3 regions of the Bradyrhizobium zhanjiangense genome follow, and region 1 is predicted to be linked to each of the others. Evidence: predicted binding sites of a transcription regulator. Region 1 holds the regulator's gene; each other region holds the start of a gene.

Region 1 (3,270 bases):
GTCGGCACATCCGCCCCGCAGGCGTTGACTTCGCCGAAGGCGACGTGCTCCTGCGCAAGGGAACCCGTCTCACCGAGCGCGACCTCGCGCTCGCCGCCGCCATGAATCACCCGCAGCTTGCCGTCTGCCGCCGCCCGAAGGTCGCGATCCTCGCCACCGGCGACGAACTGGTGATGCCAGGCGCCGCGCCCGGCCGCGGCCAGATCGTCTATTCCAACGGCTATGCCCTGCACGCGCTCGCCCGCAGCGAGGGGGCCGAGACCATCGACCTCGGCATCGCCGCCGACACGCTGGAGGCCACCACCGCCGGCATCCGCCGCGCCCGCGAGAGCGGCGCCGACATCCTGGTCACGACCGGCGGCGCATCGGTCGGCGACCACGATCTGGTCCAGCAGGCGCTGAGGGACGAAGGTATCTCGATGGCGTTCTGGAAGATTGCGATGCGCCCGGGCAAGCCGATGATGCATGGGCGGCTCGGTGCGATGCGCGTGATCGGCCTGCCGGGTAATCCCGTCTCCTCCTATGTGTGCGCCTTCCTGTTCATGGTCCCGCTGATTCGTGCGGTATCGGGTCGATCCGTGATTCATCACCGCCATGAGCGCGCCGTGCTCGGCCGCGATGTGGGCGCAAACGATATGCGCGCGGATTATCTTCGCGCACGTCTGGAACAGCGCGACGACGGCACGCTGGTGGCCGTTCCCGTCCATCACCAGGATTCCTCGCTGCTTGCGAATCTCGCTGCGGCACAGGCACTTCTCGTGCGCGCGCCGTTCGCGCCGAAGGCCGGAGCCGGCTCGCCTTGCGAGGTGCTGCGCCTGCCCGTCTGAGCGCATCCACCACACGTGTTCCGCGAACTTTGTCGTGTTCACGCAAAATTAAGCAGTTGCGGAACACATATCGAACATATAGTGTCCGTTCATGATTTGTTTCGAGGATGTAGCGGTTCGCCGCTCCAATTCAGCGTCTCGCAATCGAACGACATCAACCGGGGGACTTTGGTCGAGATGTTAACGCGCAAACAATACGAGCTTCTGCGGTTCATCAGCGAACGTCTGAAGGAAAGCGGCGTGCCGCCCTCCTTCGACGAGATGAAGGATGCGCTCGACCTGCGCTCGAAATCGGGCATCCATCGCCTGATCACCGCGCTGGAGGAGCGCGGCTTCATCCGCCGCCTGCCCAACCGCGCTCGCGCCATCGAGGTGATCAAGCTGCCTGAGCTCCAGGCGGCCGCCGGCAACCGCCGCGGCTTCACGCCAAGCGTCATCGAGGGCAATCTCGGCAAGGTGCGCGCGAGCTCCAGCCCACCCGCCGACGAGGGCGAGCGTCCCGTTGCGGTGCCGGTGATGGGTCGCATCGCAGCCGGTACGCCGATCGAAGCGTTGCAGACCCGCAGTCACACCATCAGCGTACCGCCCGACATGCTCGGCTCGGGCGAACACTACGCGCTCGAAGTGCGCGGCGATTCGATGGTCGAGGCCGGCATCCTCGACGGCGACATGGCGCTGATCCAGCGCAACGAGAGCGCCGATACCGGCGACATCGTGGTGGCGCTGATCGACGACGAGGAAGCGACGCTCAAGCGCTTCCGCCGCCGCGGCGCGTCGATCGCGCTCGAGCCCGCCAACGCCGCCTACGAGGTGCGCATCCTGCCGCCGAACCGGGTGAAGATTCAGGGCAAGCTGATCGGACTGTACCGCAAGTACTGAGAAGACTCAGTGGTCATTCGATACCGATGATTCCGATTGGAGCGGACGGATTGTCCGCTTCAGCTGGATAGTCTTTCTGGTCTTGGGCAGATTATCTGGCCCCTTTCCAAGCGCTACGTCCTCGGCATGCCGCCCGAAGCACTCATCGCTTTGCGGCTCAAGAGATCGAGGAGACAACGATGCGTAGGATCGTTTTGAGCGCCTTCGCAACTGTGCTGATCGCTGCATCGGCAGCGCAAGCATTCGCAGTACAATCGCAGCACCATCCCCGCAAGTCGGCGCATGCGACAACGAGTGAGCAATTCCGCAGCGCCCGAAGTGCCGTCGCGCGACAGCCACAGCCGAGTTGGCCATATTCCGGATGGTCGGCGCCCGCAGGCCGCTGACGCTCGCATCCGCCAAATGCACTGAAGCGAGCTTTGTTCCTATTGGATTCGGGAAAGATAATGTGATCGCATCCGACTGACGCCAGCCGCAGATTCGCCCACAACCAAGCAGAATGTTACGTGCTTCCACTCTGATAGAGGCTTGCGCCTCCGAAAGAGGCGCGGGTTGCTATCTTCGAATAGGAGCACCCGATGTGTGACTACAGTCTGCATGCCGTTGCATCGCGCCCCGCCGAAGTCGGCGAGACGATCGTGTCGACAACGTTCCGCGGCACCTCGACGCGCGGCTTCGCTTCCGCGGCCGACCCGACCGTGGCCGTCTGCCTGCTGCCGGGAACGGAGCTCGCCTTCGCCGACAACGTCCGTTACGACAATCGTTGGATCTGGACGCGCACGATCAACTCCCGCGTCGGCAAGTTCGGCAAGATCGATCCGCACATTCCCGATCGCCATCATGACGCGATCGAATTCCCCGACGGCAAATACGTGCTGGTGACGCAGCTCGTCGAAGGCCAGCACGCAACCGTGCTGCAACTGCCGGTGACGCAGCCGGTCAGCGAGCGCGAGCACAAGCCGCAGATCGATGCCGACAGCCGGCCGACGATCACGCGTCTGCCGATCGGCTGAGCCGTCCCTGGCCACCAGGTCGGGCCAGGATTGAAAATGCCATCGCCGGCCGAGGCCGGCGAGATGGTATGATTTATGTTCTGCGGAAGTCCGGCTGGACCCGGACCAGCTCCTGCATTTGTTCTTAATCGTCTGGCCTTAATCGTCGGCCTGCAAGTCGGTCTCCGCCGGAGTCGCGTCCCGGTTGCGGGCCGTAGCGGCCTTCGGCGCGAGGCTTCCGTCGAAATCACCCTCGCCGGCGCCGGCCGGGAGCCAAGGGCGGCTTGTGCCTCTTGCTCTCACAGCCTGAACCGCAAAACCGTCACCACGCTGCGTCAACGCCAGCGCGCCTTGGCTGGTGAGACGCTGCCGATCGACCACCATCGCCGCGCAATCGGGCGGTGCGGGCCGCCGCGTCACTACCAGCGCGGCGCGGCTGCAATCATCAGCCAGCGCGTCGATCCGCAAGGAAAGCGCAACCAGCCTCCCGTCGGCGAGCGGCGTCACGCAGCCGGCCTCGTCGCACGACACGCCGTCGGCCAGCGAGCTACTCCCGGCGTCGCGCGGATCAG
Region 2 (3,270 bases), 3.1 Mb from region 1:
CGGCAGTGCCATCCAGCCGTCGAGATCGACCACCCGCGCCTGTTCGTCGCGGCGCAGCACGTCGATCAGCGCCTTGCGTGCCTTCGGCTCGAGCTCGCAGGCGACGAGGCGGTCCTGCGGCCTGAGCAGGCCGCGCGCGATCAGCGGCGAGCCCGGATAGGCCTTGAGCTCGCCCTTCGGATTGAAGGCGCGGACGATGTCGAGATAGGGCTTGGTCAGCGCCGCGGTCTCGTTCGACAGGCGCGCCTGCATCAGCCGTGCAATGCCGGTCAGCCACTCGCCGCCGCGGCGTGCCTCGTCGCTGCCGAGGTCGTAGAGACCGGCGCCGGCATGGGTGTCGATGACGCGGAACGCCGCCGGCTTGTCCTGCAAATAAGTGAGGATGCGCGCCAGCACGATGTGCTTGATGACATCGGCGAAGTTGCCGGCGTGGAAGGCGTGGCGGTAGTTCATGGGATCAGACTATGTTGTCTCGCGCGATCCCAACCCCTTGTCATTGCGAGCGCAGCGAAGCAATCCAGAATCTAACTCCGGAGGCAGTCTGGATTGCTTCGTCGCCAGCGCAAAATTGCTTCGCAATTTTGTCGCGGGCTCCTCGCAATGACCGGAACTATCCACCCCTGATCGGCGGCATCGTCACCTGGTCGCGGCGACAGGCGCGGCGTTCGATCTCGTCGCAGGCGCGGAATTGCAGGTCCTTGCTGAGGCAGATGCGCACCTCGGAGAGCCGGGTCCGGTTGCAGGTGACCGAGATGGCGGCATCGTTGAGGCCGGGATTGGCCTTGATGAAGGCGTCCTCGATCTCCGCCGGCGCCACGGTCTTGGCCTGCGACAGATCGAGATATTCGGCCGGGATCTTGATCGCGGCGCGCGCCTTGCGGATCGTCTCGAAATAACTGCGGCCCTCGAGCCCGGAGCAGGTGCCGTGCTTGTCCCATTCGTTGAAGATCAGGCCCGGCGCCGGCATCAGGTCGAGCATCGAGGAGACGATGCTGCGGTTCAGCCGCGGTGCCGGCCGCTGGCAATATTCGGGGAAGCCGTTTTCATATTGCGGCCACAGCCCATGCACCACGAAGGCGTAGGGGCGTCCGCTGCACTGCATCTGTGAGCGGCCGCCGCGCTCGGCCGCTTCCTCGCAGAAGGAGGGCGACCATGACAGCGACAGCACATAGAAATCGAACTCGCCCGGCGCGTTCTGCCGCTTGTCCTGGGCCTTTGCGTCACCGGCGAACGAGGCCAGCCCCGCGGCAAGGATCAGGGAAAGGGTCAGCGAGATCACCAGGCGGGAGAACGAATGCAATCTGGAATGAAACATGGCGACGCCCCTCAACTAGACTGTGCAAGGAAGCCTAGCAGGCGATAAGAACATTTCAAGAACAAAATTCAGGCGACCGCCATTCAGCCGCCAGATCGACCCGAATCAGGGCTTTGCGGCGCGGCAGGCCGGATTATAGGCCCAGTTGCGGTCGACGCCGACGACGCACCATTCGACGCCATTGCCGTAGCCGGCGAAGCCGCCATCCTCGATGATCGAGAAATGCACCTTGCGCACCTTGCCGTCATTGAGCAGGGCATCGCCGGTGCAATAGCGGCGCGGAATGTTGTCGGACTGCCAGGGACGGAACGCGGTCTCGCGAACGGCGGAGAAGCCGGTGATTTTCAGCGAGGAATTCCAGAACGAGCTTTCTTTTTCCCAGAACTGGGCGGCGATCGTCGGCAGCGCCTTGTCGCAATCGGCGACGGCGCCGTCGTAGCGCGGTCCGCTCAGCCAGAAATTCAGCTCCAGCGGATTGGCGGCTCTGGCCTCACCGAACGACAGCGCCCCGAACATGAGGCCGAGCACGGCGGCAAAGCGGAGCGATTTCAGGGAGGGGGCGCGCATGGTCAATCCGGACAGCTGGGTCTTGCGAAGGTCGGACGGTGCCGCGAAGGCCGGGGGAGGTCAAGTGCACCGCGGCAACACTTCGCCAGGAGTTGACCATATCGTCGCAGCCGACAGGGCTTCCGTTCTTTTCACTTCCAGTCCGGCACCGTAAACTGGGGGCAGCCAATTGGAGTGACGGGAATGCGAATCATTGCGGCCGCGGGCCTTCTTGCCTTGGGTATGATGGCGAGCCAGTCGGCGCGCGCCGATATCCTTCCAGTGCCGCCGTTCAAGGGCAACGACACCGGCGGCATCATCGCCTATTCGATGGCGACCCAGGCCGATGCGCGACAGGTCGCGGTCGATCACTGCGCGCGCTACGGCAAAGTCGTCAAATTCCTCGCGGTGCAGGCCTATGAGGGCGGCTACATCTCGTTCTCCTGCCGCTGGGTGCCCTATGGCGCTGCCGAGCAGCCGATCCGCACGCTGTACTGAGGCGTTGTCGTAACGCCCAAACTCTCAAGCCGGGAGTCTTCCACATGACGCGCAAACTCGCTTTGCTCGGCTCGGTCGCTTGTCTCGTGCTGTCGGCAGGCGCAGCCGGCGCCGACGAGCTGCCGATGCGCAAGGCCGGGCTATGGGAAATGAAGCTTGTCACGACCGGTTCGCCCGTGCCCGAGATGACCATGCAACACTGCACCGACGAGACCGTCGATAAGGAGATGAGCAACAACGTCTCCCCGATGGCCAAGCAGATCTGCGCCAAGCAGGAGATTAAGAAAACGGCGACCGGCTATGTCAGCGATTCCGAATGCAGCGTCGCCGGCGTCAGCACGACCTCGCATGCCGAGATCACAGGCGACTTCAATTCGGCCTACACCGTGAAGACCTCCTCGCATGCGCAAGGCGGCGTCGCCGGTGCGGCCGGGCGCGATAGCACCATGACGCTGCAAGCCAAATGGTTAGGGGCCTGCAAGGCGGACCAGAAGCCCGGCGATATCGTGATGCCCGGTGGCTTCAAGATGAACGTGCGCGATGTCGATAAGCTGAAGGCGCTGCTGCCGAAGTAGACGCACTCACCGCGCAACCGGTGCGCTCCCTCGCCCCGTTCTTACGGGGAGAGGGGTGAGGGGCCTCTCTCCGCGAACGAGATTTTTGTGAGACCTGTACCCCCTCACCCGAATTCGATCTGCGATCGAATTCGACCTCTCCCCGCAAGCGGGGAGAGGTGAAGATGCCGCCTACACCGGAATCCTCACGCTCGCCCTCAATCCTCCCATCGGGCTGTCGCCGAGTGTGATGTCGCCGCCATGGGAGCGGGCGATGTCGCGGGCGATCGCAAGACCAAGACCGGTGCCGCCTTCGTCCTGATTGCGGGCGTTGTCCAGCCGCAGGAACGGCTTGAA
Region 3 (3,270 bases), 4.0 Mb from region 1:
GCGCTGGCCTCGTCGGCGAGCTTGCCGGCCTCGCGGACCTGCGCCCCGATTCCCAGCGCGGACTGCGTGAACTTGTCGGCGGCATGGGCGAAGGTGGAGGCGGTCGATTGCGCCGCGTTGGTGCGGCCGGTCAGGGCGTCGGTGCGGTCGCGAATGGCGGCAAGGGTTGCGGCGGTCGCCTCGGCGCCCCCGGCCACCGAATTGGCGGCGCGCTCGAGCTGGCGGATCATGGCGCCCAGCTCGAGTTCCAGCAATTCCAGGATCTCCCTGGCGGAATCGCCGTCCGTGGCGGGGACGGGCTCGAAATTGGCCACCGGCTGCGGAGCTGCCGCGGGCGCAGCCATCTCCGGCAGACGCTTCCGAAATAGTCCGAACGCCATCACGTCTCTCTTGTCGGGGAACGGGCGGACGCTATTTTCGCAGGCCGAAATGAAATCAGGGTTAACAATGCCCGACCTCTAGGCACGGACCATTACGGTGGCTACCTCTACAGTGCTACCTTAAAGTACCAGAGCCCTTTGATTCCGGTGGGTTGGCGGCCTATAAGGCCGCGCTTCCCACCCCATCGGCGAACGATTCCAAAGACCATTCAAGAGACCACGCATGGCCGGACATTCCCAATTCAAGAACATCATGCACCGCAAGGGGCGGCAGGATGCCCAGAAGTCGAAGCTGTTCGGCAAGCTGGCGCGGGAAATCACCGTCGCGGCCAAGCTCGGCACCCCTGACCCCGCCATGAACCCGCGCCTGCGCGCCGCCGTGATCGCCGCGCGCCAGGAGAACATGCCGAAGGACAATATCGAGCGCGCCATCAAGAAGGCGCTCGGCAGCGACGGCGAGAACTATGACGAAATCCGCTACGAGGGCTACGGCCCCGGTGGCGTCGCCGTCATCGTCGAGGCGCTGACCGACAACCGCAACCGCGCCGCTTCCGACATCCGCTCCTTCTTCACCAAGTCCGGCGGCAATCTCGGCGAAACCGGCTCGGTCTCGTTCATGTTCGACCGCACCGGAATCATCGAGTACGACCGCAGCGTCGCCTCCGACGACGCCGTGCTGGACGCCGCGATCGAGGCCGGCGCCGACGACGTCGTTTCCGGCGAGGGCGGCCACGAGATCTATGCCTCGACCGAAGGCTATCGCGACGTCGCCAAGGCGCTGGAAGCCAAGTTCGGCGAGCCGCGCAAGGCCGCGCTGATCTGGAAGCCGCAGAACACGGTTGCGGTCGACGACGAGACCGGCGAGAAGCTGCTCAAGTTGATGGACCTGCTGAACGAGCACGACGACGTCCAGAACGTCTACGCCAATTTCGAGGTGTCGGACGCGCTGATGGCGAAGATGGGTGGGTAGGGCACTCTCGTGTCCCGGACGCGCTGCAGCGTGAAACGCTGCTGCGCAGAGCCGGGACCCATCATTCTCTAGGCATCGATGGCTAAATGGGCCCCGGTTCAGCGCCGCATCGCTTTGCGCTGCGTCGCGCCCGGGGCACCAGACCGGCTTTCCCCTGTTACTTCCGTTCTGTTTCTGTTTCGCTTCCAGCGGCCAGCCGCTATCACTGGCGCATGACTGCGCTCCCGATTCGTAGCCCCGTTCGCATCATCGGCATCGACCCCGGCCTGCGCCGCACCGGCTGGGGCGTGATCGAGGCTGAAGGCAATCGTCTGATCTACGTCGCCTGCGGTTCGGTGGAACCGCCGGACGATTTGCCGCTGTCGAGCCGGCTGCTCGCGATTCATGAGGGGCTCGCTTCCGTTCTGTCCGATCACAAGCCGATGGAGGCCGCGGTCGAGCAGACTTTTGTGAATAAGGACGGCGTCGCGACGCTAAAGCTCGGCCAGGCCCGCGGCGTTGCCATGTTGGCGCCGGCGATGTTCGGCATCAGTGTCGCCGAATATGCGCCGAACCAGGTCAAGAAGACGGTGGTCGGCGCCGGTCACGCCGACAAGCAACAGATCGCGATGATGCTGAAGATATTGCTGCCGAAAGCCGAACCGCCGTCCGCGGACGCCGCCGACGCGCTCGCCATCGCCATCACCCACGCCCATCACCGCCAGAGCACGGCGCTCAGGCTGAAGGTGGTGGGGATATGATCGGCAAGCTCAAGGGCCTGATCGATTCCTACGGCGAGGATTTCGTCATCCTCGACGTCGGCGGCGTGGGCTATCAGGTGCACTGCTCGTCGCGCACGCTGCAGCATCTGCCGTCGCCGGGCGAAGCGGCCGTGCTGTCGATCGAGACCTATGTCCGCGAGGACCAGATCAAACTGTTCGGCTTCCGCACCGACCAGGAGCGCGAATGGTTTCGCCTGCTTCAGACCGTGCAGGGCGTCGGCGCCAAGGTCGCGCTGGCCGTGCTCGGCACGCTGGTGCCAGCCGACCTCGCCAATGCCATTGCGCTGCGCGACAAGGCCGCCGTATCCCGCACGCCGGGCGTTGGCCCCAAGGTCGCCGAGCGCATCGTCACCGAGTTGAAGGACAAGGCGCCGGCTTTCGCCAATGTCGATCCTGCCGTGGTGCATCTCGCCGGCGCCGTCGACGACCAGCGCGCGCCGCGGCCCGTGGCGGATGCGATCTCGGCGCTGGTCAATCTCGGCTACGGTCAGCCGCAGGCGGCTGCGGCCATTGCGTCCGCGTCGCGCAGTGCCGGTGAAGGCGCTGAGACGGCGCAGCTCATTCGCCTCGGCCTGAAGGAACTCGCGAAGTGAGCGACCCCAAGGCCAACCGCATGGTCTCGCCCGAGCGCCGCAGCGACGATGTCGGCGACACCGCGCTGCGGCCGCAGTCGCTGTCCGACTTCGTCGGCCAGCAGCAGGCGCGCAAGAATCTCTCGATCTTCATCGAAGCGGCGCGCAAGCGCGGCGAGGCGCTGGATCACGTGCTGTTCGTCGGGCCGCCCGGCCTCGGCAAGACCACGCTGGCGCAGATCGTGGCCAAGGAGCTCGGCGTCGGCTTTCGCGCCACATCGGGCCCTGTCATCGCCAAGGCCGGCGATCTCGCCGCGCTGCTGACCAATCTCGAAGAGCGCGACGTGCTCTTCATCGACGAGATTCATCGTCTGAGCCCTGCGGTGGAGGAAGTGCTCTATCCCGCGATGGAGGACTTTCAGCTCGACCTCATCATCGGCGAAGGGCCGGCCGCGCGCTCGGTGAAGATCGAGCTGTCGAAATTCACCCTGGTTGGCGCTACCACGCGCGCGGGCCTGCTCACGAATCCGCTGCGCGACCGCTTCGGCATTCCGGTCCGGCTCAATTTCTACACCATTGAAGAACTC

The links. Region 1 encodes LexA, which represses DNA repair genes until DNA is damaged. Its sites were predicted from a motif close to TGTTCNNNNTGTGTTCNG; they were not measured.
Region 2: a site for LexA is predicted at 1,362-1,379, ahead of XH85_RS07790 (ribonuclease T2 family protein). Genes of this name have one in related genera too.
Region 3: a site for LexA is predicted at 1,515-1,532, ahead of ruvC (crossover junction endodeoxyribonuclease RuvC). Genes of this name have one in related genera too.

The regions. Positions count from the first base shown of each region.
Region 1 is NZ_CP022221.1:4,698,076-4,701,345, reverse strand. It holds gene XH85_RS22445 (molybdopterin molybdotransferase MoeA) at 1-827, shown strand, start outside; gene lexA (transcriptional repressor LexA) at 1,005-1,706, shown strand; gene XH85_RS45260 (hypothetical protein) at 2,285-2,719, shown strand; gene XH85_RS22425 (ComEC/Rec2 family competence protein) at 2,858-3,270, opposite strand, start outside.
Region 2 is NZ_CP022221.1:1,634,319-1,637,588, forward strand. It holds gene XH85_RS07785 (23S rRNA (adenine(2030)-N(6))-methyltransferase RlmJ) at 1-453, opposite strand, end outside; gene XH85_RS07790 (ribonuclease T2 family protein) at 611-1,315, opposite strand; gene XH85_RS07795 (hypothetical protein) at 1,421-1,882, opposite strand; gene XH85_RS07800 (hypothetical protein) at 2,066-2,359, shown strand; gene XH85_RS07805 (DUF3617 domain-containing protein) at 2,404-2,934, shown strand; gene XH85_RS07810 (ATP-binding protein) at 3,106-3,270, opposite strand, start outside.
Region 3 is NZ_CP022221.1:8,729,990-8,733,259, reverse strand. It holds gene XH85_RS41765 (methyl-accepting chemotaxis protein) at 1-380, opposite strand, end outside; gene XH85_RS41760 (YebC/PmpR family DNA-binding transcriptional regulator) at 604-1,350, shown strand; gene ruvC (crossover junction endodeoxyribonuclease RuvC) at 1,563-2,090, shown strand; gene ruvA (Holliday junction branch migration protein RuvA) at 2,087-2,704, shown strand; gene ruvB (Holliday junction branch migration DNA helicase RuvB) at 2,725-3,270, shown strand, end outside.